2 regions of the Bradyrhizobium sp. ORS 86 genome follow, and region 1 is predicted to be linked to the other one. Evidence: riboswitches for the same ligand, from Rfam matches in the RefSeq annotation. Region 1 holds a riboswitch; the other holds the start of a gene.
The links. Region 1 has a riboswitch for glycine ahead of P6U25_RS09930 (D-amino acid dehydrogenase). Riboswitches for the same ligand answer to the same signal wherever they lie in the genome.
Positions count from the first base shown of each region.

Region 2: another riboswitch for glycine. It lies ahead of gcvT (glycine cleavage system aminomethyltransferase GcvT); the one in region 1 lies ahead of P6U25_RS09930 (D-amino acid dehydrogenase).

Region 1 covers NZ_CP120699.1:2,183,081-2,197,928, reverse strand. The annotation lists gene P6U25_RS09960 (ABC transporter substrate-binding protein) at 87-1,160, opposite strand; gene P6U25_RS09955 (M20 aminoacylase family protein) at 1,850-3,019, opposite strand; gene P6U25_RS09950 (GntG family PLP-dependent aldolase) at 3,360-4,403, opposite strand; partial or broken gene P6U25_RS09945 (IS256 family transposase) at 5,102-6,413, opposite strand; gene P6U25_RS09940 (M24 family metallopeptidase) at 6,606-7,826, opposite strand; gene P6U25_RS09935 (D-aminoacyl-tRNA deacylase) at 8,138-9,079, opposite strand; glycine riboswitch at 9,515-9,612, shown strand; glycine riboswitch at 9,615-9,704, shown strand; gene P6U25_RS09930 (D-amino acid dehydrogenase) at 9,760-10,989, shown strand; gene P6U25_RS09925 (glycine C-acetyltransferase) at 11,502-12,686, opposite strand; gene P6U25_RS09920 (aminotransferase class IV) at 12,699-13,565, opposite strand; partial or broken gene P6U25_RS09915 (M20 aminoacylase family protein) at 14,162-14,848, opposite strand, start outside.
Region 2 covers NZ_CP120699.1:2,966,076-2,980,923, forward strand. The annotation lists gene recA (recombinase RecA) at 1-846, shown strand, start outside; gene P6U25_RS13370 (hypothetical protein) at 947-1,669, shown strand; gene P6U25_RS13375 (hypothetical protein) at 1,831-2,757, shown strand; gene P6U25_RS13380 (acyl-CoA thioesterase) at 2,795-3,226, opposite strand; gene gcvP (aminomethyl-transferring glycine dehydrogenase) at 3,521-6,394, opposite strand; gene gcvH (glycine cleavage system protein GcvH) at 6,578-6,943, opposite strand; gene gcvT (glycine cleavage system aminomethyltransferase GcvT) at 6,953-8,098, opposite strand; glycine riboswitch at 8,241-8,328, opposite strand; gene alaS (alanine--tRNA ligase) at 8,529-11,198, shown strand; gene P6U25_RS13405 (DUF3455 domain-containing protein) at 11,215-11,715, opposite strand; gene P6U25_RS13410 (NADP-dependent isocitrate dehydrogenase) at 11,754-12,968, opposite strand; gene P6U25_RS13415 (TrmJ/YjtD family RNA methyltransferase) at 13,488-14,687, shown strand.

The DNA of each region.
Region 1 (14,848 bases):
GCGCGCTTATCGCTCGCGGGGCTCTGACCAGGGGCGCGCCCAGAGCCGAGCCCAGGCGCGGATAAGCCGCGCCCGGGCTCTCGAAGTCATTGCAGAATCCAGGCGTTCCACATTGCGTTATTTTTCTCTAGATTGGTTTTTCCAGAAGCATCGGTCTCAGCCCACCAGGCGGGATTCAACTTGATCGCGTGCGCGAGGTTCTCCGGATAGGTGGGCAGCAGCTTCGCGCGCTCCGGCGGAATGAGCTCGAACGCGCGCCTATTGAGAGGACCGAGGACCTGATATTTGATCACGCCAGCCTGACTTTCGGGTCTGGACGCGAACTCGATGAACTTCGCGGCGTTCTTGGAGTTCTTCGCTCCCTTCAGGATGGTCCAGTAGTCGTGTTGCATGAGCGCCTGATTCACCACGTAATCGACGGGTGCACCATGTTCTTTGGCTTCTTGAAGACGCCCCAGAGTCGCGGGGCCGATCACCGCCTCACCCGAGATCAACGATTCGAGCTGCATCGCCGCCGTTGTTGACCATTTCGCAACATCGGGCTTGATCCGGGTCAGGGCAGCATAGGCGCGCTTCAAGTCGAGCGGGTAAAGCTTATCCGGCGACACGCCGTCTGCGAGAAGGGCGTACTCGATCGGGGGGAACAGATTGTTTCCAGCATCAAGAATTCGCGGACCAGGGAATTTCTTGACGTCCCAGACATCGGCCCAGCTTTTCGGCCCATTATCCCGCGTGTAACGCTTCGTGTTGAAGCCAATAACTTTGTCATAGACGAATGTACCAACGCCGTACGGAGTTACGGCATCCTCTGGAAAATCCGCGAACGTCTTTTTGTCGACTGACGTGTAGTCGATCTTCTCGAGCAGCCCCTCTTTCGAGAGGGCAAAATATTGGCCCGGTCCTAGCTGGGCAACGTCACATTCAGGACTTCCCGTACTGACCATCGTCCGGATTTTCGCCAGCGGCTGTTCGACCGCCTCGACGACCTTGATACCGGTCGCCTTTTCGAACGGCTTGAAAATCGCTTCGCGCAGCGCATCCTGGTAGCTCCCCCCGCCAGCCGACACGCAGACCTGTCCCTGATCTTCAGCCCAAGCAGCCTGGCCCGAGAATAGTGCAATTAATCCGATTCCCATTGAGAGCAGCAGCTTTGCTCGCATTCGCGCCTCCTTTTCGCTTGATAACAGATCGAAAATTCCGTCCCCAGGAGGGCGCCGACGCGCCCGCCAAAGTCTTGTACCTGGCTTTAGACCGGCCTTTTGTCTTGACCACCTAGGAGGCGACGCGGGTTTGACGCGAAGAAGCCTTCAAAGTGGTGGTAAGTGACAATTAGATAAAGGACAGTCTGCGCCTAACGACGGCGAAAATCGGCCCGGAATTGCAGCAATTCTGCAAAAATGAAAGTAACTCGAGTCAATCAGCAGGTGAAGGCGCGGATCATGCGAGTTCCGGCTCCACAAAACCGGTGCCTCGCTGTTCTTGCGAAAGCTGGCTCGGAATAGTATGAGCTGTTCATATACTGACAGTTGTTCGGAACGACCACGTTCACCTGACGGTGAGCGATGTTTATCAATTCGGCGCGCCTATTGGCGGACCTTTGCAAAGACCGAACGTGCTTTGCGGATCGTACCGCATTGAGCACGACCTCAGCGGACATACCCGCCCCGACACGCGAATGATCGGAAGCTTTCCCGTAACCCGGACTTAGAGCGCAACTCCTGGAGCTCCAAAGCCCAATGCAGCCTATCCAGGCAAGAGGGCCGGTTCGTTGGTAAGATGGCGGACCGGTCGGATGATCGTGGGCGAGAGCGCCGAGGTCGCGCCTGAGCAAGACCGAGCCGATGACATGTCACGAAGCCAGCGCGGTCTCAACCAAGTTCACCCAGTAGGCGATGCCGTAGGACAGAGCATCGTCGTTGAAATCATAAGCGGGGTGATGCAGGCCAGCCGTCGGTCCATTGCCGAGGAGAATGATCGCGCCCGGCCGCGCCTCCAACATGTAGGCGAAATCCTCCGCTCCCATGCGCCGTTCGATATTGTCGTTCACCGAGGCAAGCCCCACCAGATGACGCGCCACATTAATCGCCAGATTGGTCCCTTCCGTGTGGTTGAAGGTTACGGGAACGGACCGACGATACTTGAACTCGATATCCGCGCCGAAGCCGCGCGCAATGCCTTGGGCGACAGCCAGAATTCGCTGTTCGGCAAAGTCCCGCAGACCAGGCACGAGCGTTCTGACGGTACCGGCCATTTCAACATGATCGGGAATGATGTTGTAGGCCTGCGCGGCATTAAATTTGGTGACGGAGATCACGAGCGACTCGAGCGGATTCGTGCTGCGTGAGACCAGGCTTTGCAGACCGACGATGATCTGTGCCGCAATGACGACGGGATCAATGGTCTCATGCGGCTTGGCTGCGTGGCCGCCCCTGCCCTTGACGACAATATCGAAGTCATCCTGCGAAGCCATGATCGGCCCGTCGCAAATGGCGAACTTGCCGACTTCGACACTCGGCGAGTTGTGCATCCCAAAAACCTGAGAAATGCCAAAACGATCCATGATTCCTTCCTGGACCATTCTTAGGCCGCCTGACGGCAGTTCTACTTCTTCCGCCGGCTGAAATATCAGGGCGACCGAGCCCTTGAAGTTGCGTGTCTTCGCAAGGTATTTCGCTGCGCCCAGTAGCATGGCCATATGGCCGTCATGCCCACATGCGTGCATTTTGCCGCTCACTTTCGACGACCAAGGCTTATTGGAGGCCTCAAGGATTGGCAGGGCGTCCATGTCTGCCCTCAAGCCGATCGTCGGTCCGTCCCCGCCCGCGCCTTGGATCAATGCGACGATGCCTGTTTCAGCAATCCCAGTTTCAATATGATTGATCCCAAACGATGCCAACTTCTCAGTCACGAACCTGGCTGTGTCGTGCACGGCATAGCCGAGCTCGGGATTTTCGTGGAGGTGGTGGCGCCACGCGATTGCCTCGCTCTGCAGATCTCGGAACGCTTCAACGGTGTGCATGTCTGCTCCCAATCTTACAATTCACGCATAAGACAGCGTGTGGTGTACCGCTGAGGATTCCCCCTCGCGCGCACCGCCACGACTTGATATCCGGTCCGGCATGAAAGACCTCCGGCCCAGATCGCTCGATAAGCTCGCGGGCGAGGGCGTCGCCGTCACAAGTGGCTTGATTGTGGTGACGGCCGGGCCGAGAATCTTCACCGTCAGGCTGTGCTGAGATTCGGCTCATTCGACCGAAGACGGCGCTCCGGACGAGCCCTATAGTGCGATCAGGCGTGGCATCAGGCGGCGAAACCACCCAGCCCTGAAAGCGAGCGTGCGGCGATCAAGGACTATTCGGTCACCGTGCTTGCGCCTGCAGGACCGACCGAACGGCGTTTGCGATGACTTCGATATCCTCATCGCTGATCAGATAGTGGAGAACGGCACGAACTACGCCTTCGCGCAGCGTGCCCATCCGCACCCCCCGTCGTGACAGCGCGGTAAGGAAATCCGAGGTCGATAGACCGTCTCGCTCGAGGCGGAAGAAGACCATATTAGTCTCAATGACAGAGGGCTCGAGGCGAATGCCGGGAATTGCGCGGATCCTTTCACCCAGAAGTTGCGCGCGCCGATGGTCTTCAGCCAACCGATCAACCATAGTTTGAAGCGCCACAATACCCGCGCTGGCCATAATGCCGGCTTGACGAAGCCCGCCACCTAGAAGCTTCCGATACCGCTTTACCCGATCAATGAACGGCCGCGCTCCGCAAACCATAGAACCAAATGGCGCGGCGAGCCCTTTGGAGAGACTAAACATGATCGAGTCAGCATCTTCTGCGATTTCCGCCGGTGTCCGCTTCGACGCGATTGCCGCGTTGAAGATACGGGCCCCATCGATGTGCAACGGCAAGCCGTGCTCGTCAGCGAATGCCCGAACCTCCTTGATATATGGCCTCGGCAGGACGCGTCCGCCGTTTTGACAGTGCGGATTTTCTAGCACAATGACTCCCGGAGGCGCGCATTGGTAGTCGGTCTTGTCACGAACCGCCGCGCGCAGGTTATCCAACGACAGCCGCCCGTCGGATTCGGTCGAAACCGGATGGAGGACGAGGCCACCCACCACCGAAACGCTGCCAGCCTCGAAGTCGTAGAGATCTGAGCGATCGCCCAGGATCACCTCGTAACCACGGGGACAATGCGCTAATAGCGCAGTAAGATTTCCCTGACATCCGCTCGACACGAAAGCTGCAGCTTCCTTACCGAACATTTCGGCCGCCAATGCTTCAAGCCGGTTGACTGTAGGGTCCTCGCCGTACCCGGAGTCGCCCACTTCCGCCTTGAACATCGCCTGCCGCATCTCCTGAGTTGGCAAGGTTACGGTATCGCTAAGCAGATCGATCATTCTTGTCTCCCAGAGGTGGCGTTGGCATCAATTTTTTGCGCGACAGACCGTTGGCGCCGCCTGGCACCATCGAGCGGATAGCTACACCGCCGGAAAACAGCGCCACCGCACCGGCAGTGGCGCCTCGTCGCTGACAGGCGGTCCAGCGGTCATCTACGAGAGCGGCCTCGACCGGTTTGAAAGCCCGTCCTAAGTCCTAGCGCGCTCATCGTTTGAAAGTTGCCCATACACTTCAACATACCTAGGGCGGAGGAGGATTTTCGGCGTATTTCGGATCGCATTTGGCAATTTCCTGCGTTGCGCAGCCGTTTTGCGATGCAGTTCTATTGTTCAGTATGGTGCCTTGGTCAAAGGCATCGATTAGTGACTTCCTGGCTCGGCTGTTTCCAATCCTGCATCTACCCTCGTGCGCCCGCATCGAGCACATTTTCCTCCGACCGGATCGATCGCTGTGCTATTATTTTTAACCGCCAAAGTGTTGAGAGGCGGGCGCGGCGACATTCGTTTCGGTAACGCGGTTGAGGAATGCAGTCCGAAAAGTGATAATAGTGACAATCGCGCCAACTCAGCGCGTGATGGTCACGCCTCAATCCACGAAAGTCTTACCAGGAGATCAGGGTTCAGTTGGGTAATCGGAAGCGCGCGATTCCTGCACGGCGCTCCGAGCTATCGCCAAATTTTGGTGACGGCGGGGCCGGTCAGGCGGCGGCGGTTATGGGCTGACGGTCGGTCGGCTTGGCGATGACCTCGATCCCGTCGTTGAATGTCACACCAAGAACGAGTTTTGGCAACTGGTTGTGGCCATCGAGACGGCGCCAGCGTTTCTGTGCGCCTTCGACCAGTTTGAAGACCATGGCGAGCGCGGTCCCGTTCGACAGACAACCCTTCGATCGGATGGTGCGGTGGCGCACGGTGGCGAAGGTGCTTTCGATGGGGTTGGTCGTCCGCAAGTGTTTCCAGTGCTCGGCCGGGAAGTCGTAGAATGCGAGCAGCGTGTCTCGATCCTTGCTCAGGCAGTCGGCCGCCTTCTCGTATTTCAGCGTGTAGCTCTCGATGAAGGCGTCGAACGCCAGCTCGGCGGCGAGCTTCGTTTCAGCCATCCAGATCTCCTGCAACGCGCGCTTGGCTTTCGGCTGCTGGCTCTTCGGCAGCTTGGCGAGCACGTTTGCAGTCTTGTGCACCCAACAGCGCTGCTCGCGCGTTTTCGGCCAGACCTCGCCGGCGGCTTTCCAGAAGCCGAGTGCGCCATCGGCGATGACGAGCCGCGGAGGCACGTCGAGCCCGTGCCGCTTCAGATCAAGCAGCAGATCGCGCCAGTCGTGCGCGCTCTCGCGGGTACCATCGGTGAAGCCGACCAGTTCCTTGCGGCCTTCCGGCGTCGCACCGATCAGCACGAGGATGCACTGCTTTTCGTCCTCGAGCCGTGCCTCCAGATGGATGCCATCGGCCCAGATGTAAACGTAGCGCTTCGCCGACAGATCGCGCTTCTGCCACGCGGTGTGCTCGTCGAGCCAGCCATCCTTCAGCCGACCGATGGCGGACGCCGACAACCCGGCAGCATCCTTGCCGAGCAGCGTAGCCAGCGCCTCCGAGAAGTCGCCAGTCGAGATACCCTTCAGGTAAAGGATCGGCAGCAGCGTCTCGATCGACTTCGAACGGCGCATGTAGGGTGGCAGGATCGACGGAGAGAACCGGATGCGGTCGGGATCGGTGGCATCCGCCTCGCGATCACGCACACGTGGCTGGCGGACAGCGACCGGACCGATACCGGTCATCACCTCGCGCTCCGGCAGGTGACCGTGGCGGACGACGCGCTGGTGGCCGTCCGCGGTCTTCAAATCGGCATGCTTACCGAGAAAGTCCTCGGGGCGAGAAGGGCACGTGCCCGTTGCGCAAGACTTCTGTGAGTTGATCGGCGACGCTTCCTGGCTGAATCAGCTTGATGATGTTATCTTTGGACACGGCATATCGCTCCTTCGGTGGAGAAGTGGAGGCGTCAAGCACCCCCACGATATGCCGCCTTTCCGATTCCCTCCGTCACCAACTTTCGGCGATAGCTCGGCGCTCCATTAGTCAAGTTCAAACCAGCCTTGCAGTCAGCGGGACCCGACGACATTCATGGAGGTTCAACCGGTTGGTGCGGCGATGCGCACCAACCTGATGATTCCCGCTTCACGAGCACTTTCGGGGCGGGGCATCGAGTTATTTGCCCACGACAGGTATTGTTCGAGGAGCGCGAGACGTGAGCAACTCTACGCCATTGTCCGTCACAACAACAACCTCTTCGTGGACCATCACCTTCGGTGAACCGTCGAAATAAGAAGGATAAGCTGTACTTGGCTCGATATTAATCACCAGACCCGGCTCTAGAATCGTCTTATCGTCGGGGTGAACCGAAGGTGGCTCCGGCATCCAGAGGCCCATTGAATGACCCATCCGCCCGATCGTGGTCGCTTTGCCTCGATTCTTTGAGCCACTCAGCACATCTGACATTGCGGCAAAAACATCGCAGATCGGGATTCCAGGCTTAACCGCGGCGATGCCTGCCTCCGTTGCGTCCCAAACGACTCGATAGGCATTTTCCGTATGCGGATCAGGTGCGCCGAAGGAATAGTGTCGATCGAAGTCACTCCAATAGTAATCGAACAAACAGCCAGCATCGATAAAAAGTAGATCCTCATCAGAGAGAACTTTGTCGGATGGAGCACCGTAGTAACGCGTGTAACCACCACGTCCAGAGACACCCTGGATCCTAGTGGTCTTGTCGGCACCGCGAGTGAAGCATTCGAGTTCAAAGAGACGACAAGCGTCTCGTTCTGTCATTCCGTGGCGTAACTTTGGGGCCAGATTGTCGAATGCTTCCGAAACAATCCGATTCACAATACGAATTCGATCGATCTCCGCAGGTGACTTTATCATCCGTAAGGGAGTAAAAATCGGATCCGATGCATCGGCGAACGTCTGTGGCTTGATCGCGTCCACGAGACGTAGGAAGTCTGCCACAGGCATGCCCAGCCTGCTTTCGGCGCCGAGCTCCGTCCCGATTTTTGCATGCTTCGGCAGCAAATCACGGAACGCTTTGATAAGCGTGGAAATGCCCTCGTCCTCTGGATTTGGACTGGGCCAACTTCGGCAATTCTTTACCCAAGTCGTTTCTTTGTAAAACTCCTCGATCCCGGTAGGAACAATTCCGACAACATCGCCAGACAAGGGGATAAGGAGAAAGCGCGGTCGGGTGGTCTGATGGGGCGTGGAGCTAATCTCGCCGACAAAATAGCGCAAGTTGTATTCGGAGGTCACCAGAAGTGCGTCGAACGCGTATTGCTTCATCAAACGCCGCGCTTGCTCGACCCGATCTTCGTACTCCCTTTGCGAAAACGGAACGTAAGGAATCGTTGTGACGGTACAATCACGAGCGGTCATAGCTTTTCTCCAACAAGCACCCCTAGCTTGGGGGGGCAACAGATACGAAATTCGATCAGGACTCTGACAGTGTGTTCGGCGAACGCTTTCATGGCAAGTTTGACCATCTAGACTGATCTTCACGATTTCCTTTGAAGGACAGTCCTTCCTACATTGGCAATCAAGCCTCATTTTTGGATGCAGAACGTTCCTGGTTAAGCATCGCACGGTCGTCGTAGCGTAGGAGACACGTCAAGGAACATCCCGCCCCCTGAACGAGATGCTTTCTACTTGAGGAAACATTCTCATCGATCTCGCTGGGGTACGCGCGCTCATTCCACGACTTCCGTATCCGTGGGAGTCGCGCGTATTTTTTTGTGCGAGATCAGCGGAACGCCGAGTTCCTCAGCCAGCAAGCGAGCCACTCCTTTGTAAGCGGCCTTAAGCTTGTCATGATAGACGATGGCTTGGACCCCGCCGACGATCGAATTTGCGCAAGCCTTCAGATCCACCAAGCGGCTTTCGTGATCATACCCCTCCGACACCAGCCAATGGTTTGGAAGGACATGGCTTGCTGCCATCGGCAGCCCATCGCGGGGCTGCAATACCGCCCTGGTGAAGCTTGGCTCGAAGTGAATGCCGCCAAGGCAAAGGACCGACTGCACCGGGTCTTCCATGCGATCGAAGGTACGCAGAAGAGCTCGCGCTAACACGCGAGCGGCAAGAGGGTTCGTCCAGTCCGCTGGCGAGCTCCCGATTTCGATATCGATGGTCGACGGTTTTAGCTCAGCGAGACGAGTACCAGAACTGCCAGCTTTGACGCCCGACCAATGCGTCGCCTCTAAGTAGGTCTGAAACTCGTGGAGACCAGAGGCAACACGCTCGTCTTCAATGGCGAGAAGAAGCCCGCGCGTGATCCGAGGGTCGACCGGACTGAAAGTGCCAGTCGCCAGATCGCCCGTCGTTTGCACTGTGAAGATTGCATTTGGCGCATTGGCGCCCTCGTGCCAATTCACGATACCGATAACATCGGCGTCACCAAAGCAGTGGTTCAAGGTTGGTACGTAACGCGCATAATCGTTACTCACGTACTCGTCGGTTGTCACGATCGAGATCGTCGTATCCAGCAAGCCCGGAATCTTGAGCACCGGATGCCCGTCAATCTCAGCCCCAGTTGGAATAAGGATGCGCTCGGCTTTCAAGGCATTCAGAACGTGAGCCGCCACTGGATCCTTTTCGGGGACCATGCAGAAGACAAAAACGGCGTGCCTCATCGCAAAGGTTCCTTCGTTTCAAGCAGGACACTCGCCGGCTTCGGGGCGCATGACGGCATAGGAGGCTCGCTCACGACAACGATTCCAACGGGCCGGCCGAATTCTTGCGGCGTGTACCAATCCGTCGAGGTGTTGATTGTCTAGGCAGACTAGACTCGCCCTCCCGTCGGCATCGTGCGTTTTCTCGAACGCATACGCAGCATTGCTGCGCTTTGCCATGTTCAGCGATGGAAAGCGGCAGCATACCGACCAGCAATGATTGGCAAAACTGCTTTAGCTTACCATGGCCGAACATCCGCCCATGCGGGAGCTGTTAGTTCATGCCAAGTTTGGAGGACTGGTCATCGCGCGATCCCTCAGCTCGGCTTTTTGGCCTTTGACGATATGCGATGGCTTGACATAGCGCAGCACGCCTGAAAATGTTTTCATGTCTTATGACGGTGTGCGGGAGAGCGCGTTGAGCCCATAGGCCCATCGCCGCCGACGGAGCAACTCCCCAAGGAAACTCTCAGGCCCAGGACTGCACGCCTAGGACAATCTGGAGAGAGGTGCCAACCGGGCATCCACCGAAGGGGACCGCTGTCATTGCGATTGCGGAGCAAGCTCTCAGGTGCACGGACAGATTTGGGGCGGAGCTATGGCTAAGCCATTGCACCGTTCACCCTGTCTTGGAGCACACGATGAGCACGATCAGCATTATTGGATCTGGTATCACCGGAGTAACTACTGCATATGCGCTAGCCAGCCGTGGATATTCAGTTACGGTCTTTGACCGGCTTCGTTATCCCGCAATGGAGACGTCGTTTGCCAATGGCGGTCAATTATCCGCAAGCAATGCCGAGGTCTGGAACAGCACAAGGACTATTATCAAAGGCCTCAGATGGATGCTGCGCAAAGACGCACCTTTGCTACTGAATCCGAGTCCGAGCTTTCACAAATATACCTGGTTGGCCGAGTTCATCGGTCAGATTCGGCACTACCGTCGCAACACGATCGAGACGACAAGACTTGCGATTGCGGCGCGACAACATCTGTTTAATCTTGCCGACCGGGAGGGTATCCACTTTGATTTGGAGCGGCGAGGGATTTTGCACGTTTACTCTAACAAAGCCGAATTCGATGCGGCTGCTCGGGTGAACGACCTGCTGACGGAGGGCGGACTGGAGCGACGTCCGGTTACCCCTTCCGAGATGCGGGTGATAGAACCTACGTTGCAGAGCCAGTATTACGGTGGATTCTTCACGCCGTCCGACTCGACTGGCGACATTCACAAATTCACTCGCGGTCTCGCCGCGGCTTGCGAGCGAAAGGGCGTTCGCTTCGTTTTCGGAGCGCAGATCTGCGACGTACGAGCGGATTTGGAAGGTGTGCGCATATGCTGGCAAGAAGGCGCGCTCAGGAACGAACTTGGTACCAAAAGAGCTGTCATCTGTGCCGGGATCGGCAGCCGCCGGATTGCTTCGATGGTTGGGGACCGCGTGAATATCTATCCCGTTAAGGGATATTCCATCACGGTGGATCTGGCGGACGAAGCTAGCCAAAATGCCGCTCCACACGTCAGCCTCCTCGACGACGCGGCCAAGATCGTCACAAGTCGACTTGGAGCGGATCGGTTTCGCGTCGCGGGGACTGCTGAGTTCAATGGAGAGAACCGCGACATACGGGCGGACAGAATTAGGCCTCTGGTGCGCTGGGTAGAGCGGTTCTTTCCGGGGATTTCGACCGCGCAGGTGGTGCCATGGGCGGGCTTGCGACCCATGACACCCAGCATGTTGCCGAGGGTTGGCCGTGGCAAAAAACCGAATATCTATTACAACACTGGCCATGGGCATCTCGGCTGGACACTGTCTGCGGTAACAGCTGAGATGGTTGCCGAGGCCATCAGGACAGAAGGCGACGGCACAGCATAGCCGAGATCTTGGTTGTTTGCTTATAGGCTTGCGCAGGTCGCGAGACGACGCTCTCAGCCATAGATGCTGAGAGCGTCGTCATGAAGCTTAGTCAATTTGCCATGCAATAGATTGGCGTGCATCATCCAACGCGGCTGTCTTGGTCGTACGGATGCGGCCTGAACAAAGGGAAATTGGGCGATGAGCTCCCGCCACCGGGAGATCGCAGGCGTCACTGGTGAAACTGATAACAACACGTAGCTTGAGGACGCGCGCGAGCTCCGATTCGTTCGGTCCGCGTCACAAAAGCGAGCAGAGCAGATACCTAGTTCGTTGCTACGCGCTTGTCCTTGCTCAAAGCTACTATGAGTTCGGCGCTCCGGTTCGCGAACTTGAGCCGTAACAACAATCCTACCCCAATCTAACTGTCGTAGGCTGCCCCAGATCCTTGCTCGTTGGATGAGAATCATGAATCGACAGTCGTGCTAAGTTCCTGTTTCTATTGGCAAGTTGCAACCGATGCCGGCGCATTTTCAAATTGAGCTCCTAACGGACTGAAATGCAGCGAGCACCCTTTCTATGTCCTCTGCGCTATGCGCCGCACTTACTTGCATGCGAATTCGCGCAGCACCTTGCGGTACCACAGGATACGAGAATGGAACGGCAAGGATGTCGCGCGCCGCTAAGAAGTCAGCAATTTGGACGGCGATCGCCGCGTTTCCGGTGATCACGGGTACAATGGGGTGATCGCTGCCAGAGACCTGAAATCCTAGATCGCTCAAGCCCTTGCGAAGCTGATACGTGCGGGCCGTGAGATTCTGCCTCAGATCGTCCGCCCTTTCTGCCAAGTCGATGGCAGCCAGCGAAGCCTCACACAGCGCCGGCATCAATGAATTCGAGAATAGGTATGGGCGTGCTCGCTGCCGCAGCCATGCAATGATCTCATGGCGGCCCGAGACGTACCCACCCGATGCGCCGCCAAGCGCTTTACCGAGGGTGCCGGTGAGGATATCGACTTGGTCTTCGAGCCCGTGCAGGGCTGGTGTACCGCGTCCGCCTGGGCCGATGAAGCCTACCGCATGAGAGTCATCGACCATGACCAGGGCGCCATGGCGTTTCGCGAGATTGCAGATCCCAGGTAGATTCGCGGCGATGCCGTCCATGGAAAAGACGCCATCGGTGACAACGAGCACCGTTCGGCAGTGACGTGCCTCGCGCAAGGCCCGGTCGAGTTCGTCCATATCATTGTTGGCGTAGCGGAAGCGCTCGGCTTTACACAGGCGAATCCCATCTATGATGCTTGCGTGATTCAAGCTGTCGCTGATCACGGCATCGCCAGCATCGAGGATCGCCTCAAAAAGACCAGCGTTAGCATCGAAGCACGATCCAAATAGGATCGTGTCTTCCGTCCGGACATAGTCGCTAACCCTCGTTTCCAGCGCTCTGTGAACGGAGTGCGTCCCACAAATGAAACGGACTGAGGACATTCCAAAGCCATACCGGTCGAGGCCTACATGCGCGGCTTGCACCAACGTCTGGTGGTTGGACAGACCAAGGTAATTGTTGGCGCACATATTAAGGATGTCGCGCTCGCCCACCGCGCGCAGGTTGATGTGCGCAGACTGGGGTGAGGCAATTTCTCGCTCCGCTTTCAGAAGTTTGCGTGACGACAGCTCATCGAGTTCGTCACGAAGCCTCTCACAAAGTGGGTGTCGCATGATCCATTCCCATTACGGATAAACGACGACGGTCGACCAAGCCGGATCGTCGTGCTTTTGCCAGTACAGGTCCATGAGGCGGCGGGTAACCGGCCCCACTTGCCCTTTACCAATCATAGCCTCGTCGATACGCGATACGGGCATAATGCCGCCCGCAGTGGAGGTGATGAACACTTCGTCAGCTCCCTTGATCTCCGCTCGGCTAATATCTCCACCGGTGACCGGGAGTCCAATCTCGGTGCAAAGATCCAACACAGTCCGTCGCGTGATGCCCGGCAACACGCCAAAAGCGGGTGTTCTCAGGGCGCCATCCTTTACAAGAAATACATTGAATCCTGGCCCCTCTGCGATGTGACCGATTGTATTTACGATCAGTGCAGTCTCTGCCCCCTTGTCATAGGCGTCGTAGAGGCCCTTAACGAGATCGAGCCAATGATAGTTCTTGATCGACGGATCAACCGATTTGGGCGGTATGCGGACCGTCTCGCTGATCGCGATATGCAAGCCTCGTTCCAGCTGCTCCTTGTTGGCGACCGACCCAAATGGGACTGCAAAGGCGATGAAGCGGTTCTCCGCTTGTCGCGGGTCGCGGCTGAACGTCGGCGATGATCCGCGCGTGCAGATCATCTCCACATAGGCCGACTTGTGGCCCGACAAAGCGACGCAGTTGTTAAGAATTGATGCTATGGCTTCACGATCATATGGCAGCTTCATTCGCAGGCGTTCAATGCCTCCAAAGAAGCGGTCAAGATGCAAGTCCAGCCGAAAGAACTTGCCATTCCAGACATGTACAGTGTCGTAGGTGGCGTCCGAGTGGAGGAAACCCCAATCGAGCACAGAGATTTTGGCTTCGGACATCGGCAGGTATTGCCCGTCCATGAAAGCAACCCCGTTAGGATAGTGCCGGCGATCGACATGACGTTCATCTATGCTCGGAACCGCAGGCGACAGGGAGCGAGACGAAGAATTGCTTGCGGCTGTAAGACCAGAGGTCTCTGACATTGGTACTCCATCCAGGTGAAATAGGTCGGCATACGGTCGATTGGACCGTCGTCACCCGGGATGGTAGCAAGCTCCTAGCGGCGCATTTTTCTAATATGAGGAGCCGTACGGGCGAAATCCTGCGTCTGATCCGATTATGCGAAGCTTCCAGACATGATCGGCGTCATCGCGATCAATGCTGATGGTCATCGGCCGCTCGTTGGCGATCCAGATTTGAGGTGAGTTCTATGAACCAAAATGGGCGGGCTCACCCGCGTCCTGACGCGCTGATGCATGAATCGTGCATCCGAAGCTACAGGGTGGTGTCGAGCCAGCTCCATTGATACCGGCTCGTGTAAGCTCCTGGAGCTCCAAAGCCCAATGCAGCCTATCCAGGCAAGAGGGCCGGTTCGTTGGTAAGATGGCGGACCGGTCGGATGATCGTGGGCGAGAGCGCCGAGGTCGCGCCTGAGCAAGACCGAGCCGATGACATGTCACGAAGCCAGCGCGGTCTCAACCAAGTTCACCCAGTAGGCGATGCCGTAGGACAGAGCATCGTCGTTGAAATCATAAGCGGGGTGATGCAGGCCAGCCGTCGGTCCATTGCCGAGGAGAATGATCGCGCCCGGCCGTGCCTCCAACATGTAGGCGAAATCCTCCGCTCCCATGCGCCGTTCGATATTGTCGTTCACCGAGGCAAGCCCCACCAGATGACGCGCCACATTAATCGCCAGATTGGTCCCTTCCGTGTGGTTGAAGGTTACGGGAACGGACCGACGATACTTGAACTCGATATCCGCGCCGAAGCCGCGCGCAATGCCTTGGGCGACAGCCAGAATTCGCTGTTCGGCAAAGTCCCGCAGACCAGGCACGAGCGTTCTGACGGTACCGGCCATTTCAACATGATCGGGAATGATGTTGTAGGCCTGCGCGGCATTAAATTTGGTGACGGAGATCACGAGCGACTCGAGCGGATTCGTGCTGCGTGAGACCAGGCTTTGCAGACCGACGATGATCTGTGCCGCAATGACGACGGGATCAATGGTCTCATGCGGCTTGGCTGCGTGGCCGCCCCTGCCCTTGACGACAATATCGAAGTCATCCTGCGAAGCCATGATCGGCCCGTCGCAAATGGCGAACTTGCCGACTTCGACACTCGGCGAGTTGTGCATCCCAAAAAC
Region 2 (14,848 bases), 780 kb from region 1:
TCGGGCAAGACCACGCTGGCGCTGCACACGGTGGCGGAAGGCCAGAAGAAGGGCGGCATCTGTGCCTTCATCGACGCCGAACACGCGCTCGATCCGGTTTATGCGCGCAAGCTTGGCGTCAACATCGATGAGCTCCTGATCTCGCAGCCGGACACCGGTGAGCAGGCGCTGGAAATCGCCGACACGCTGGTACGCTCCGGTGCGGTCGACGTGCTGGTGATCGATTCAGTCGCGGCGCTGGTGCCGAAGGCCGAGCTCGAGGGCGAGATGGGCGATGCGCTGCCGGGCCTGCAGGCGCGCCTGATGAGCCAGGCGCTGCGCAAGCTCACTGCCTCTATCAACAAATCCAACACCATGGTGATCTTTATCAATCAGATCCGCATGAAGATCGGTGTGATGTACGGCTCGCCGGAGACCACCACGGGCGGCAATGCGCTGAAGTTTTACGCCTCGGTCCGCCTCGACATCCGCCGCATTGGCGCGATCAAGGAGCGTGACGAGGTCGTCGGCAACACCACCCGCGTCAAGGTGGTGAAGAACAAGCTGGCGCCGCCCTTCAAGCAGGTCGAGTTCGACATCATGTACGGCGAGGGCGTCTCCAAGATGGGCGAGATCCTCGACCTCGGCGTCAAGGCCGGCCTGGTCGAGAAATCCGGCGCCTGGTTCTCTTACGACAGCCAGCGGCTCGGGCAAGGACGCGAGAACGCCAAGGCCTTCCTGCGCTCCAACCCGGACATCACCGCCAAGATCGAAACCGCAATCCGTCAGAACTCCGGCCTGATCGCCGAGCAGATCCTCGCCGGCACGCCCGAGCGCGACGCCGACGGCGAAGAACCGGGAGAGTAAGCGTCAAAGACTGGAATGATTTCGCTGCAAGCGGGCGCTGAGGACGTTGAGTTGCCGACGTCTTCGGTGCCCGTTTCGTTTTGTGCTGAGTGAATGGCCGATGAAGCGTCTGATCATGACCAGTTCGTCCGGCAGCAGCCTCACGCGTGCGGGGCTTGCCGAGGTCGGCATTATATCGTTCTTTCGGTTTGTTGGCGGACCGCTGCCGTCACCGAAAGAGCTTGAGGCATATTTCGGATTACGTTCCGACCAAGATCCGGTCGGACATTGGTCGCACTGGAGCCCGCGGGGCCGGTGGCCTCAGGAAGCCAAGGCGCGCAGGGATCTCGCATTGATCGAGTTTTGCGATGCTTATGAGATGATCGAGCTTTGGTTCGATCCGGATCCAAACGATCAACTGCAACTGATTTGGTTGCTCGACCATTTCCGGGCTTATCCAGCGACGGTGGCCAAGCTGAAATTGCGTCTGGTCGGTTTCGACCTGATGACGACCCACGAGACATGGGGTGAATGGGACAAGGTGCCGCTTGTCAACGTCCGACCAGCGGATATCGAGACGGCAAGCATGTGCTGGCAGGCGTACCGGACGACGGTTCTCGCGGGCTTTCCACCGGAAATGGAAAGGCCTGGCGATGCGAAGGCTCGCTGGGAGTGCTTCCTGCAGAGTCGTCTGACGATGACCGACTTCGGCGAAGAGGTGCTGAAGCACGAGTTGGATTTCAGCCAGTACAACCCCGTCAATCGCTGGTGGGGCGGCACGGAGTTGATCAAAGAGCGGCTGTGGCGCTGGGACGCCAAGAGCCGTGCCCTGGTCGCTCCATAGATTTACTCATTGGATCGAAGCTGGAGGCTCGCAAAGTGTCGTTCAGTAAGTTCGACCGATGAATTTCCCCCGACCGCGGCATGACCGTTATGACCCGGCTTATCCTCACATTCACCGATAGCGGCGCGGGCGGCCTGAAAGCCGCACGGCTCGCCGATTGCGTGATTGGCATCGAGCAGCAGTTTGCGTGCGGAAGGTTGCCGGCGTCAAGCGAACTTGACGCGTTGCTGTCGCCGCGCGCGGCTTCGCGCCGTGTGGGTGCCCACTGGCTGGATCATCTCACCGGCAGGTTGGTCGAGGACGCGCGCAGCCAGGGTCTTGGATTGACGGAATTCTGCGAGCGCTTCGACGCCGTCGATCTATGGGTCGATCCCGATCCGAACTCTCAACTGCAATTGATCTGGCTGCTGCACTACTTGCGCCCTCATGCGAGCGTCATATCCAGGCTTGCGATATTGCAAGCGGATCAGGCCATCGGCGAGCAGCAGCCGTCCGAATTGGCCGCGTGGTCGCTGCAACTCGCTCTCATCCGTGACGATCATCTCGAGACCGCCAGCGACGCGTGGACAGCTTGGCGCGCATCGACGCCAGAAACCTGGTTCAATTTGTTGGCTCAGGATCTTGGCGCGCTTCCGCAATTGCAGAATTCAATCGTCGCGTTGCTGGAAGAGCTCCCCTCGCGCGGCTCCGGGCTCGGCGCAACGGAAATGCGGATGCTGGAATTGCTCTCAGCGGGGCATGTTCATCCATATGACCTGTTTCCACGGCACGAGAAGCTCATCCCACGGCGGACGCTCGGATATTGGGAGACCGGGGCCCTGCTGGACAGGCTGGCCCGTTGTCCGATGCCTGCCATCGCGGGCCTCAATGAGGGGCCATTCGATCTCGCCCTGCACGAAGATCCTGACCGTCATCAACGCTACAAGCGAAGCCGGCTCGCGCTGACCGGCTTCGGCCAGGCAATCGTCGCGGGCACCGGCGACTTCAGCCAGCACAACCCGATCCATCGCTGGTGGGGCGGCACCGAACTGATCAATGAGCGGCTGTGGCGCTGGGACTCCGAGAGCCGCACTCTGGTCGCGCCGTAATGCTTGTTTGCGCGACGCCGGTAGGCGTCGCTCGTCCCTATGCCAGCGCCTTCTCCCGGCTTGCAATCAGCGCCCGCACGTCCTCCGTTACCGCGACCGATTGATGGGTCTTCTGATCGGTCGCCACCCAGACGATCTCGCCGGTGGCGCGAAGGTCCTCGGAGCCCTTGGCGAAGATGGCGAGCGCCAGCGTGATCGAGGAGCGGCCGATCCGCGCGACCCGCACACAGACGTCGATGTCCTCGTCGAACCGGATCGGCGCCTTGTACTCGACCACCGAGCGCACCGTGTGAAAATCGATGCCGGTCCTCGCCACCTCACCGAGGTAATCGTAGCCGAGCGCACGAAAATACTCGGTGATGGCGGTGTCGAAGTAGGTCAGATAGTGGGCGTTGAACACCACGGCCTGTGCGTCGACCTCGGAATAGCGGACGCGAAACGGGAAATGAAACCAGAATTGCTCGCGCATGAAGCCTCCTTCCTTGCGCCGGACCATTCCGTCATTCCGGGGCGCGACCAAGTCGCGAACCCGGAATCCAGAAGTCGTGGATCCAGATTCCGGAGTCTCGCTTCGCGAGCTCCGGAACGACACCGAGTGAATCACGCGTCAGAGACGCAGCACTTCTAGACCGTAGGATGGGTAGAGCCAACGGGTCGGCGCAGCGCGCGGTCCGATGATAAACCCCACGAAACCCATCTTTCACGGCGCTGATTGGCAGTGATGGGTTTCGCTGCGCTCTACCCATCCTGCACCAGGGGCGCTTTATTCAGCGGCCTGCGCGTAATCCTCGACCGGCGGGCACGAGCACACCAGGTTGCGATCGCCGTAGACGTTGTCGACGCGGCCGACCGGGCTCCAGTATTTGTCGGATCGCGACACTCCGTCCGGGAAGCAACCCTCGGCGCGGGTGTAGGCCCTGTTCCAGGCATCGTCGGCGATGTCGTGGACGGTGTGGGGTGCGTTACGCAACGGCGAGGCTTCGACCTTGAAGCGCCCCTTCTCGATCTCGGCGATCTCGTTGCGGATCGCGATCATGGCGTCGCAGAAGCGATCGATCTCGATCTTCGACTCCGATTCCGTCGGCTCGATCATCAGCGTGCCCGCGACCGGGAAGCTCATGGTCGGCGCATGGAAGCCGTAGTCGATCAACCGCTTGGCGATGTCGTCGACGGTGACGCCGGCGCTCGTCTTCAGCGGCCGCGGATCGACGATGCACTCATGTGCGACGCGGCCGCGCGCGTTGCGATACAGCACCGGGAAGTGCGGCTGCAGCCGTGCGGCAATGTAGTTCGCATTGAGGATCGCGATCTCGGTCGCCCGCGTCAGGCCTTCGCCGCCCATCATCAGGATGTAGATGTAGGAGATCGTCAGGATCGACGCCGAGCCGAACGGCGCGGCCGAGACCGGGCCAACCGGATGCGTTACGGCGCCATCGGTCGCCGGGTGACCGGGCAGATAGGGCGCCAGATGCGCCTTCACGCCGATCGGGCCCATGCCGGGCCCGCCGCCGCCATGCGGGATGCAGAAGGTCTTGTGCAGGTTGAGATGGCTGACATCGGCGCCGTAATCGCCGGGCCGGGAGAGCCCGACCTGTGCATTCATGTTGGCGCCGTCGAGATAGACTTGTCCGCCATGCGCGTGAACGATGTCGCAGATCTCGCTGATATGCTCCTCGAACACGCCATGGGTCGAGGGATAGGTGATCATCACAGCGGCAAGGTTGTTCGCGTGCTTCTCGGCCTTGGCGCGGAGGTCGTTGACATCGACGTCGCCGCGCGCATCGCACGCGACCACCACGACATCCATGCCGACCATCGCCGCCGATGCCGGATTGGTGCCGTGCGCCGAGGAGGGGATCAGGCAGACCTTGCGGTGCGGCTCACCGCGCGCGAGGTGATAACCCCGGATTGCGAGAAGTCCGGCATATTCGCCCTGCGCGCCGGAGTTCGGCTGCAGCGAGACCGCATCATAGCCGGTGATGTCGCACAGCCACGTTTCCAGCCGCTTGAACAGCGCGTGATAGCCCTTGGCCTGGTCCGCCGGCGCGAACGGATGCAGATTGCCGAATGCCGGCCAGGTCAGCGGGATCATCTCGGTGGTGGCGTTGAGCTTCATCGTGCACGAGCCAAGCGGGATCATCGCGCGATCCAGCGCGAGGTCGCGGTCGGCAAGCTTGCGCATATAGCGCAACAGCTCGGTCTCGGAGCGATGGGTGTTGAACACCGGATGAGTGAGGAAGGCACTGGTGCGCTTCAGATCCTTCGGCAGCGCCTCGCGCGCGCCGGCCTCGATATCGGCATAGCTGAGCTTGCCGCCGAACACGCGCCACACGGCCTCGACGGTCTCGGGCGTCGTAGTTTCGTCGACGGCGATGCCGAGCGTGGTCTCGCCGATGTGCAGGTTGATCCGCTCCGCGAGCGCGCGGGCGACGAGCTCGCTCTGTTTTGCGCCGACCTCAACGGTGAGCGTATCGAAGAACGCCTCGCTATCAGGCGCGAAGCCGAGCTTGCGCAGGCCCGCGGCGAGCACCGTGGCGCGGCGATGCACCGACCGCGCGATGTGCATCAGGCCTTCGGGGCCGTGATAGACCGCATACATCGAGGCGATGACCGCAAGCAGCACCTGCGCGGTGCAGATGTTGGAGGTCGCCTTCTCGCGGCGGATGTGCTGCTCGCGGGTCTGCAGCGCGAGCCGGTAGGCAGGCAATCCGCGCGAATCCACCGACAGGCCGACGATGCGGCCGGGCAGCGAGCGCTTCAGCGTATCACGCACCGCCATGTAGGCGGCGTGCGGCCCGCCATAGCCCATCGGCACGCCGAAGCGCTGCGCCGAGCCGACAGCGATGTCGGCGCCGAGCTCGCCGGGCGAGGCGAGCAAGCTCAGCGACAGCAGGTCGGCTGCGATGATCGCAAGCGCGCCCTTCGCGCGCAGCGATGCGATAGCGGGCCTGAGGTCGCGCACCGCGCCCGACGTGCCGGGATATTGCAGCAGCGCACCAATGACGTCGGCCTTGTCGAGCTCGGTCAGGGGATCGCCGACGATCAGGGCCCAGCCCAACGGGGCGGCGCGCGTGCGCATCACCGCCAGCGTCTGCGGATGCACGTCCTTGTCGACGAAGAAGGCCTTCGCCTTCACCTGCGAGTGGCGCTCGGCGAGCGCCATCGCTTCCGCCGCCGCGGTCGCTTCGTCGAGCAGCGAGGCGTTGGCGACATCGAGCCCGGTGAGATCGCAGACCATGGTCTGGAAGTTGAACAGCGCTTCGAGCCGGCCCTGGCTGATCTCCGGCTGATACGGCGTGTAGGCCGTGTACCAAGCCGGATTTTCCAGAATGTTGCGCTGGATCACGGTGGGCAGAATGGTGCCGGAATAGCCCTGGCCGATCAGCGAGGTGAAGGTCTGGTTCTGCGCGGCGAGCTCGCTCATATGCGCCAGCGCCTCGGGCTCGCTCAGCGCACGTCCGAGATCGAGCGGCGCCTTTTGCCGGATCGACGGCGGCAGCGTCTCGCTCATCAGCGCTTGCAGGCTCCGGGCACCGACGGTTTCGAGCATCGCGTCGATGTCGCGAGGCGATGGGCCGATGTGACGGCGCACGAAATCGGTGGCGGCTTCGTTGCTCGGCTTGAAGGGCGCGTTCATGGGCTGATCCTCATTATTCGCCGTCACACCCCGCGAAAGCGGGATATCCAGTACGCCGGGACATCAGTGATGAAGCTGAAGCGCTGCGGCGTACTGGGTCGCCCGGTCCAGTGCGCAATTGCGCACAAGGCCGGGCGACGACAGCGAGTGCGTGGTCGAAAATCGGTTCATTCACTCATTCACTCAGGCGGTGTGCGCGGCGTAGGCGGCCTCGTCCATCAGGCCGTCGAGCTCGCTCTTGTCGGCGATCTTCAGCTTGAAGAACCAGGCCTTGCCGCCGGCATCCGAATTGACCAGCGCGGGGTCGGCCGCGAGCGCCTCGTTGACCTCGACGACCTCGCCGGTGATCGGCGCGTAGACGTCGGAGGCGGCCTTGACGGATTCGACGACGGCAGCGGCCTCGGCCTTCTTCAGGCTGCGGCCGACCTTGGGCAATTCGACGAATACGACGTCGCCGAGCTGCGATTGCGCATAGTCGGTGATGCCGACGGTGGCGACGTCGCCCTCGATGCGGAGCCACTCGTGATCGGAGGTGTAGAGCGTCGTCATGGATGTCCTCTAGCGTTTATAGGTGTTGGGGACGAAGGGCGTTGCGGCGACCTTGAGCGGCAGCCGCTGACCGCGCACTTCGGCGAATACGGTGGTGCCAATGGCGGAAAGGGCGGTGGGCAGGTAGCCCATCGCAACGGGCGCATTGAGACTCGGGCCGAAGCCGCCCGAGGTCACCTTGCCGATTGGCTCGCCTGAGCCGGCGTCGGCAAACAGCACAGCGCCCTCGCGCACCGGCGCGCGGCCGTCGGGCTTGAGGCCGACGCGGCGACGCGATGCGCCCTGCGCGAACTGCGCGAGGACCTTGTCCGCGCCCGGAAAGCCGCCGGCGCGGGCGCCGCCGCTTCGGCGAACCTTCTGCACCGACCATTCCAGCGCGCCCTCGACCGGCGTCGTCGTGGTGTCGATGTCATGACCATAGAGGCAAAGCCCGGCCTCGAGCCGCAAACTGTCGCGCGCGCCGAGCCCGATCGGCAGCACCTCGGGATTGTCGAGCAGGGCGGTGACCAGCGCCTCCACCTTGTCGGCGGGCACGGAAATCTCAAAGCCGTCTTCGCCGGTGTAGCCGGAGCGCGAGACGAAGCAGTCGGTATCGCTGACGCGGCGCGGGCCGGCGTCCATGAACTTCATCGAACCGACATCGGCGCAAAACTTCGCCAGCGCCGATTCGGCCTTCGGTCCTTGCAGTGCGATCAGCGCGCGATCGGCCAGCGAGACGATCTCGCAGGTGTCGGAGAGATGCGCGCGCAGGTGAGCCTCGTCCTCGGTCTTGCACGCGGCGTTGACCACCAGGAACAGATGATCGTCGAAATTCGCGACCATGAGGTCGTCGAGCAGGCCGCCGTCATCGTTGGTGAACTGCGCGTAGCGCTGCCGTCCGGGCGCAATGCCCAGGATGTCCTGCGGCACCAGCTTCTCCAGCGCCAGCGCCGCGTCGGCAACCTTGCCGGATTTGGGCTTCAGCACGAGCTGGCCCATATGGGAGACGTCGAACAGGCCCGCCTGGCTGCGGGTGTGCAGGTGTTCTTTCAGGACGCCGGCCGCGTATTGCACCGGCATGTCGTAACCGGCGAACGGCACCATCTTGGCCCCACGCGCGAGGTGCAGCGCGTGCAACGGGGTCTGCTTCAGCGGGGAATGATCGGTTGCAAGCATCACAGGGCCCTTGCGGTTCCCGCCGAGGACCCATTCCCCTTGAGAAACCTGCAGAAAGCCCCATCTGTCGCTTTGCCTGAGAGTATTATCCCGTCGGCGGACGCGTCGGGGCCAAGCCCGTCAACGCCTCTTTCCAGATGTCAGACGTCACGCGGTCCTTTTGCCTGAGAGTTTCCGGGGCGGTTGCTCCTTCGGCGCCGGCAAGGCCGGTCTCTCCCGACGTGACTTAACAATAGGTAGGACAGAACCACGCCTTCGCCAAGGCTGTCAACGCGGCCCAAGCTGCTATCAACGGGCTTTGTGCTCCTGCGGCAAGCCCATGATCCGCCTGCACAGTTTCTGGACACCGCGGCTGGCAATGTCTAAAAGCGTTCGGCCGGAAATTGACGTTATTTTGCGCCTGGCCGGCCCATTTTCCGATTGGATGAACATGAGCAGCGTCAACGACATCAGGGCGACATTTCTGAATTTCTTCAAGGAAAACGGTCACGAGATCGTGGCGTCGTCGCCGCTGGTTCCGCGCAACGACCCGACCTTGATGTTCACCAATGCCGGCATGGTGCAGTTCAAGAACGTCTTCACCGGTGTCGAGAAGCGGTCCTACCAGCGCGCCACAACCTCGCAGAAATGCGTGCGCGCCGGCGGCAAGCACAACGACCTCGACAACGTCGGCTACACCGCGCGCCATCTCACCTTCTTCGAGATGCTCGGTAACTTCTCGTTCGGCGATTACTTCAAGGAGCGCGCGATCGAGCTTGCCTGGAACCTGATCACTAAGGATTTCGGGCTGAAGAAGGACAAGCTGCTCGTTACCGTCTATCACACCGACGACGAGGCGGCAGGCCATTGGAAGAAGATCGCGGGCTTCTCGGATGACCGCATCATCCGCATCGCGACCTCGGACAATTTCTGGGCGATGGGCGATACCGGCCCGTGCGGTCCGTGCTCCGAGATCTTCATCGATCGCGGTGAGCACATCTGGGGCGGGCCTCCGGGCAGCCCTGAGGAGGACGGCGATCGCTTCCTCGAGTTCTGGAACCTGGTCTTCATGCAGTATGAGCAGGTGACGAAGGACGAGCGCGTGGCGCTGCCGCGTCCCTCGATCGACACCGGCATGGGGCTGGAGCGCATGGCCTGCATCCTGCAGGGCGTCGACAGCGTGTTCGAGACCGACCTGTTCCGCCATCTGATCGATGCCGCCGCGTCCGCGCTCGGGCATGGACCGACCGAGCAGACCGTCGCCTCCTACCGGGTGATCGCCGACCATCTGCGTTCGTCGGCGTTCCTGGTCGCCGACGGCGTGCTGCCGTCGAATGAGGGCCGCGGCTATGTGCTGCGCCGGATCATGCGCCGCGCGATGCGCCATGCGCAGCTCTTGGGCGCGCAGGAGCCGCTGATGCATCGCCTGGTGTGGGCCTTGGTGCGCGAGATGGGCCAGGCCTATCCGGATCTGGTGCGCGCGGAGAGCCTGATCGAAGAGACGCTGCGGTTGGAAGAGACCCGCTTCCGCAAGACGCTGGCGCGGGGACTCTCGATTCTCGACGAGAAGAGCGCGGGGCTGAAGAAGGGTGACATGTTCGACGGCGATACCGCCTTCACCCTCTACGACACCTATGGTTTCCCGCTGGATCTGACACAGGACGCGCTGAAGTCGCGCGGCATCAGCGTCGACCAGGCGGCGTTCGACGATGCGATGAACCGGCAGCGCGAGAAGGCGCGCGCCTCCTGGGCTGGCTCGGGTGAGGCGGCGACCGAGAGCGTTTGGTTTCCGCTGCGCGAGAGGCTCGGCGCGACCGAATTCCTCGGCTACGAGACCGAGAGCGCGGAGGGCGCGGTGATCGCGCTCATTAAGGATGGCACCGAAGTCGACAGCCTCAAGGCGGGCGAGACCGGCGCGATCGTGCTGAACCAGACCCCGTTCTACGCGGAGTCCGGCGGTCAGGTCGGCGACATCGGCGTGCTCACAGGCGAGGGCGTCACCTTCCGTGTCACCGACACGCAGAAGAAGGCCGGCGATCTGTTCGTGCATCTCGGTACCGTGGAGCAAGGCACGCTGAACGTCGGCGCTGCGCTGCAGCTCGAGGTCGACCATATCAGGCGTTCAGCGATCCGCGCCAACCACTCGGCGACGCATCTGTTGCACGAGGCGCTGCGCCAGGTGCTCGGCGACCACATCGCCCAGCGCGGCTCGCTGGTTGCGCCTGACCGGCTGCGCTTCGATTTCGTGCATCCGAAGCCGATCACGGCGGAGGAGCTCGCACGTGTCGAGGACATCGCCAACGACGTCGTGCTGGAGAATGACGAGGTCATCACCCGCATCATGGCCGTCGATGACGCCCGCGAGGCCGGCGCCCGCGCGCTGTTCGGCGAGAAGTATGGCGACGAGGTCCGCGTCGTCTCAATGGGCAAGAGCGCCCGCGAGCATGGCCAGAACGCGCTCGGCTGGTCGGTCGAGCTCTGCGGCGGCACCCATGTGCGCCGTACCGGCGACATCGGCCTGATCTCGGTGACCAGCGAGAGCGCGGTCGCCTCGGGCGTGCGGCGCATCGAGGCGCTGACGGGCCGCCATGCGCGCAGGCACGCCAACGACACCATCGCGCTGGCCAAGACCGCCGCGCTCGAACTGCGCACCACCATCGAGGACGTGCCGGCGCGCATCACGGCGCTGATGGAGGAGCGCAAGAAGCTCGAGCGCGACCTGTCGGATGCCCGCAAGAAGCTCGCGATGGGCGGCGGCGTAGCGTCGAACGGCGCCGGCGGCGTCCGCGAGGTCGGCAACGTCAAGCTGCTGGCGCGTGCGATCGAGGGCGTCGAGACCAAGGACCTCAAGAGCCTGGTTGACGACGGCAAGAAGCAGATCGGCTCCGGCGTGGTTGCGATCGTCGGCGTCACCGAGGACGGCAAGGCCGGCATCGTGGTCGGCGTCACTGCCGATCTCACCTCGCGCTTCAACGCGGTCGAGCTGGTGCGCAAGGGCTCCGAAGCCCTCGGCGGCAAGGGCGGCGGCGGCCGACCCGATATGGCGCAGGCCGGTGGTCCCGACGGCGCCAAGGCGAACGCCGCGCTGACCGCGATCGAGCAGGCGATGGCCGGGGCCTGACAGGCCCGGCCGCGCCTCAGCCTTTCCGCAGGAACACGTAGTCCGCGGTGTAGGGCGCGCTCTTCAGCGCGCCGGCTCGGTCGCAGGCGCCGTTGAGCTGGCCGCCCGACGTATTGATCCGCTGCACGGTGGTGACGCCGGTGAGCACGCCTTCGCCACGGCGGGAAATCACCTCGAGCTTCAGCCAGGGAATATCGGACGCGGTGGCACCCGGCGCATCGCCGGCGGTGCGGGCGGTCACGGCGCTGCCGTCGACATGCTCCCAGTTCGGCCCGGCATAATGCCGGCCGACGGTGCGGCCGTCGGCGATCAGGGTCGCGATCGGCTCGCGGAACGACCAGCCGAGCTTGCCGTCGGTGACCGGCTTGCACTCGTAAACCTGCACGCCCTCGGCGTGGACGGTGAGCACCGCGGTCTCGCCCGGCGCCGCGACGCCGGCGGGAAGGGGATCGGCGGCGAGCGCCGCCGACCCGGTCAGCAACAGCATTGCGAGCGTCGCGCCTTTGAAGAGGGCCATGATAACGCTCGCCGCCAACAGTCCGGAAACGGCAGCCCTCAGGCCGCCATCGCCTTCACGAGGTTGTCGGACACCTTGTCGAGGAATCCGGTGGTCGACAGCCAGCGCTGGTCGGCGCCGACCAGCAGCGCGAGGTCCTTGGTCATATACCCGTCCTCGACGGTGGCGACACAGACCTTCTCCAGAGTCGAGGCGAACTTCGCCAGCTCGGGGTTGTTGTCGAGCTTGGCACGGTGGGCGAGGCCACGGGTCCAGGCGAAGATCGACGCGATCGAGTTGGTCGAGGTCTCCTTGCCCTTCTGATGCTCGCGGTAGTGGCGGGTCACCGTGCCGTGGGCGGCTTCGGCCTCCACCGTCTTGCCGTCGGGGGTGAGCAGCACCGAGGTCATCAGGCCGAGCGAGCCGTAGCCCTGCGCCACGGTGTCAGACTGCACGTCGCCGTCATAGTTCTTGCATGCCCAGACATAGCCGCCGGACCACTTCAGCGCCGAGGCCACCATGTCGTCGATCAGGCGGTGCTCGTAGGTCAGGCCCTTGGCGTCGAATTCCTTCTTGAACTCGCGGTCGAACACGTCCTGGAAGATGTCCTTGAAGCGGCCGTCATAGACCTTCAGAATCGTGTTCTTGGTCGACAGATAGACCGGATAGTTGCGCATCAGACCGTAATTGAACGAGGCGCGGGCGAAGTCGATGATGGAGTCGTCGAGATTGTACATCTCCATCGCGACGCCGGCGCCGGGCGTCTTGAACACTTCCTTCTCGATCACGGTGCCGTCCTCGCCGACGAACTTCAGCGTCAGCGTGCCCTTGCCCGGGAACTTGATATCGGTGGCACGATACTGGTCGCCATAGGCGTGGCGGCCGATGATGATCGGCTTGGTCCAGCCCGGAACCAGGCGCGGCACGTTCTTGCAGATGATAGGCTCGCGGAAGATCACGCCGCCGAGGATATTGCGGATGGTGCCGTTCGGCGACTTCCACATCTCCTTCAGGCCGAATTCCTTCACCCGCGCCTCGTCGGGGGTGATGGTGGCGCACTTGACGCCGACGCCGACCTTCTTGATGGCGTTGGCGGCATCGATCGTCACCTGATCATTGGTGGCGTCGCGGTGTTCCATCCCGAGGTCGTAATAGAGCAGGTCGACATCCAGGAACGGGTTGATCAGCTTGTCCTTGATGTACTGCCAGATGATCCGGGTCATCTCGTCGCCATCGAGTTCGACGACGGGGTTGGACACCTTGATTTTTGCCATGACGGAGAGGCCCTCTTGGGAACAGCGCGCTTTTGACCGCGGGTTGGAATACGCGTGCGCTATAGCACCGCCCGGGGACGGGCGGAAGCGGACCGGTTATGCAGTTTAAGCCCATCTTTTGGCCTAAAATGCTGCCTGCGTGGCGGTGCCCGCGACGACATATCACGTCACGACCAGCCGGTGATCAGCGCGCCCGGCGTCCATCTGCCCCCGGATTCGCTTCTGATCTCGCGCCACGCCGTTAAAGTGGTGTCTCAAGCCCGGCTTTACAGCTTCGCTTTGATTGTGGTTGATAGCCCGTTCGAGGACGAAGGGCGCGTAGGGCGTAGCCCGCGGCGGCGCCGCTGGAATTCCGATTGAGGATTCGCAAACGCCGCTAACCCTGTTATCTCCCTGGAGAAAATGGTCTTGGGTGAAAGCGGTGCGAAGCCGGTCCGCGGCCTCGGCGTAAGGTCTTGAATCAGCCAGTTCGGAAACTGATTCAAAATCTTCAGACGTTGAATCAGAAGGTGAAGTGAGATGTCCGGCACCGACAAGACCAAGGCAGGGCACGACCTCGCCGGTCCCGTCGTCATCCTGATCGAGCCGCAGCTCGGCGAGAACATCGGCATGGCCGCGCGCGCGATGGGCAACTTCGCACTGACCAGGCTTCGTCTCGTCAAGCCGCGTGACGGCTGGCCGAACATCGCCGCCCAGCGCGCCGCCGCCGGCGCCGACCACATCATCGGTAACGTCGAGCTGTTCGAGACCGTCGAGCAGGCGATCGCCGACCTCACGCTCGTGTTCGCGACCACCGCGCGTGCCCACGATCAGGCCAAGCCGGTGGTCGGGCCGGAAGGCGCGGCGCGCGAGATCGTCGGCCATGTCGCCCATGGCGGCGGCGCGGGAATCCTGTTCGGGCGCGAGCGGTCGGGCCTCACCAACGAGGAGGTCGCGCTCGCCAACCGCATCATCACATTCCCGGTCAATCCGGGTTTCGCCTCGCTCAACCTGGCGCAGGCGGTCCTGCTGATGGGCTATGAATGGTTCAAGCTCTCGACCGGGGGCGCGCTGCCGTTCGCGATGCCGGAGCGGTCCGAGCCGGCATCCCAGCACCAGATCCAGGCGTTCTTCGACAATCTGGTCGCCGAGCTCGACAAGGTCGAGTTCCTGCGCCCGGCCGAGAAGCGCGACACCATGCTGGTCAACCTGCGCAACATCTTCACCCGGATGGACCCGACCAAGCAGGACATGCACACGCTGCACGGGGTGGTGATGGCGATCGCCGAGGGGCGCAAGGGCCCGGCCAAGGGCGGTGTGCTCGACGGCGCACAGGCGACCCGGCTGCGCGCGCTGCTCGCCGAGCAGGGGCAGGGCGGCGCGACCGCCGACAACAGCAGCACCGTCCGCGGCCTGGCGCGGCTGCTTCGCCGCAATCCGACCGACGCCGAGCGGATCTTGTGGCAGGCATTGACGCGGGACCGTCGCTTTGCCGGTCAGTTCAAGCGGCAGACCCCGGTCGGCCGCCACATTCCCGATTTCGTCTGCTTCGCGCACCGGACCGCGATCGAGCTGGTCAACCCGAATGAGAGCGAGGCGATCGCCGCCGACCGCGCCAAGCGCCGCGCCTGGCTCGAGGCGCGCGACTACCGTGTCGTCGACATGCAGGTCGTCGATGTCGAGCGCGATCTCGCCGGCGAGCTGGCGCGGCTGGAGGGAAGTGTTCGACAGGGGCGGTGAGCTTTCGCCGCATTCGGCCTGCCTGGTAGGAATGAGTTCGGGGCGCGGCTTTCTCGACACGTCGTCCCTGCGAAAGCAGGGACCCATACTCCGCGGCTTGCGTTGTGATTGGGATTCGTCGTTCCGGCGCCGCGCAACAATCGACATTGGTGGTTATGGGT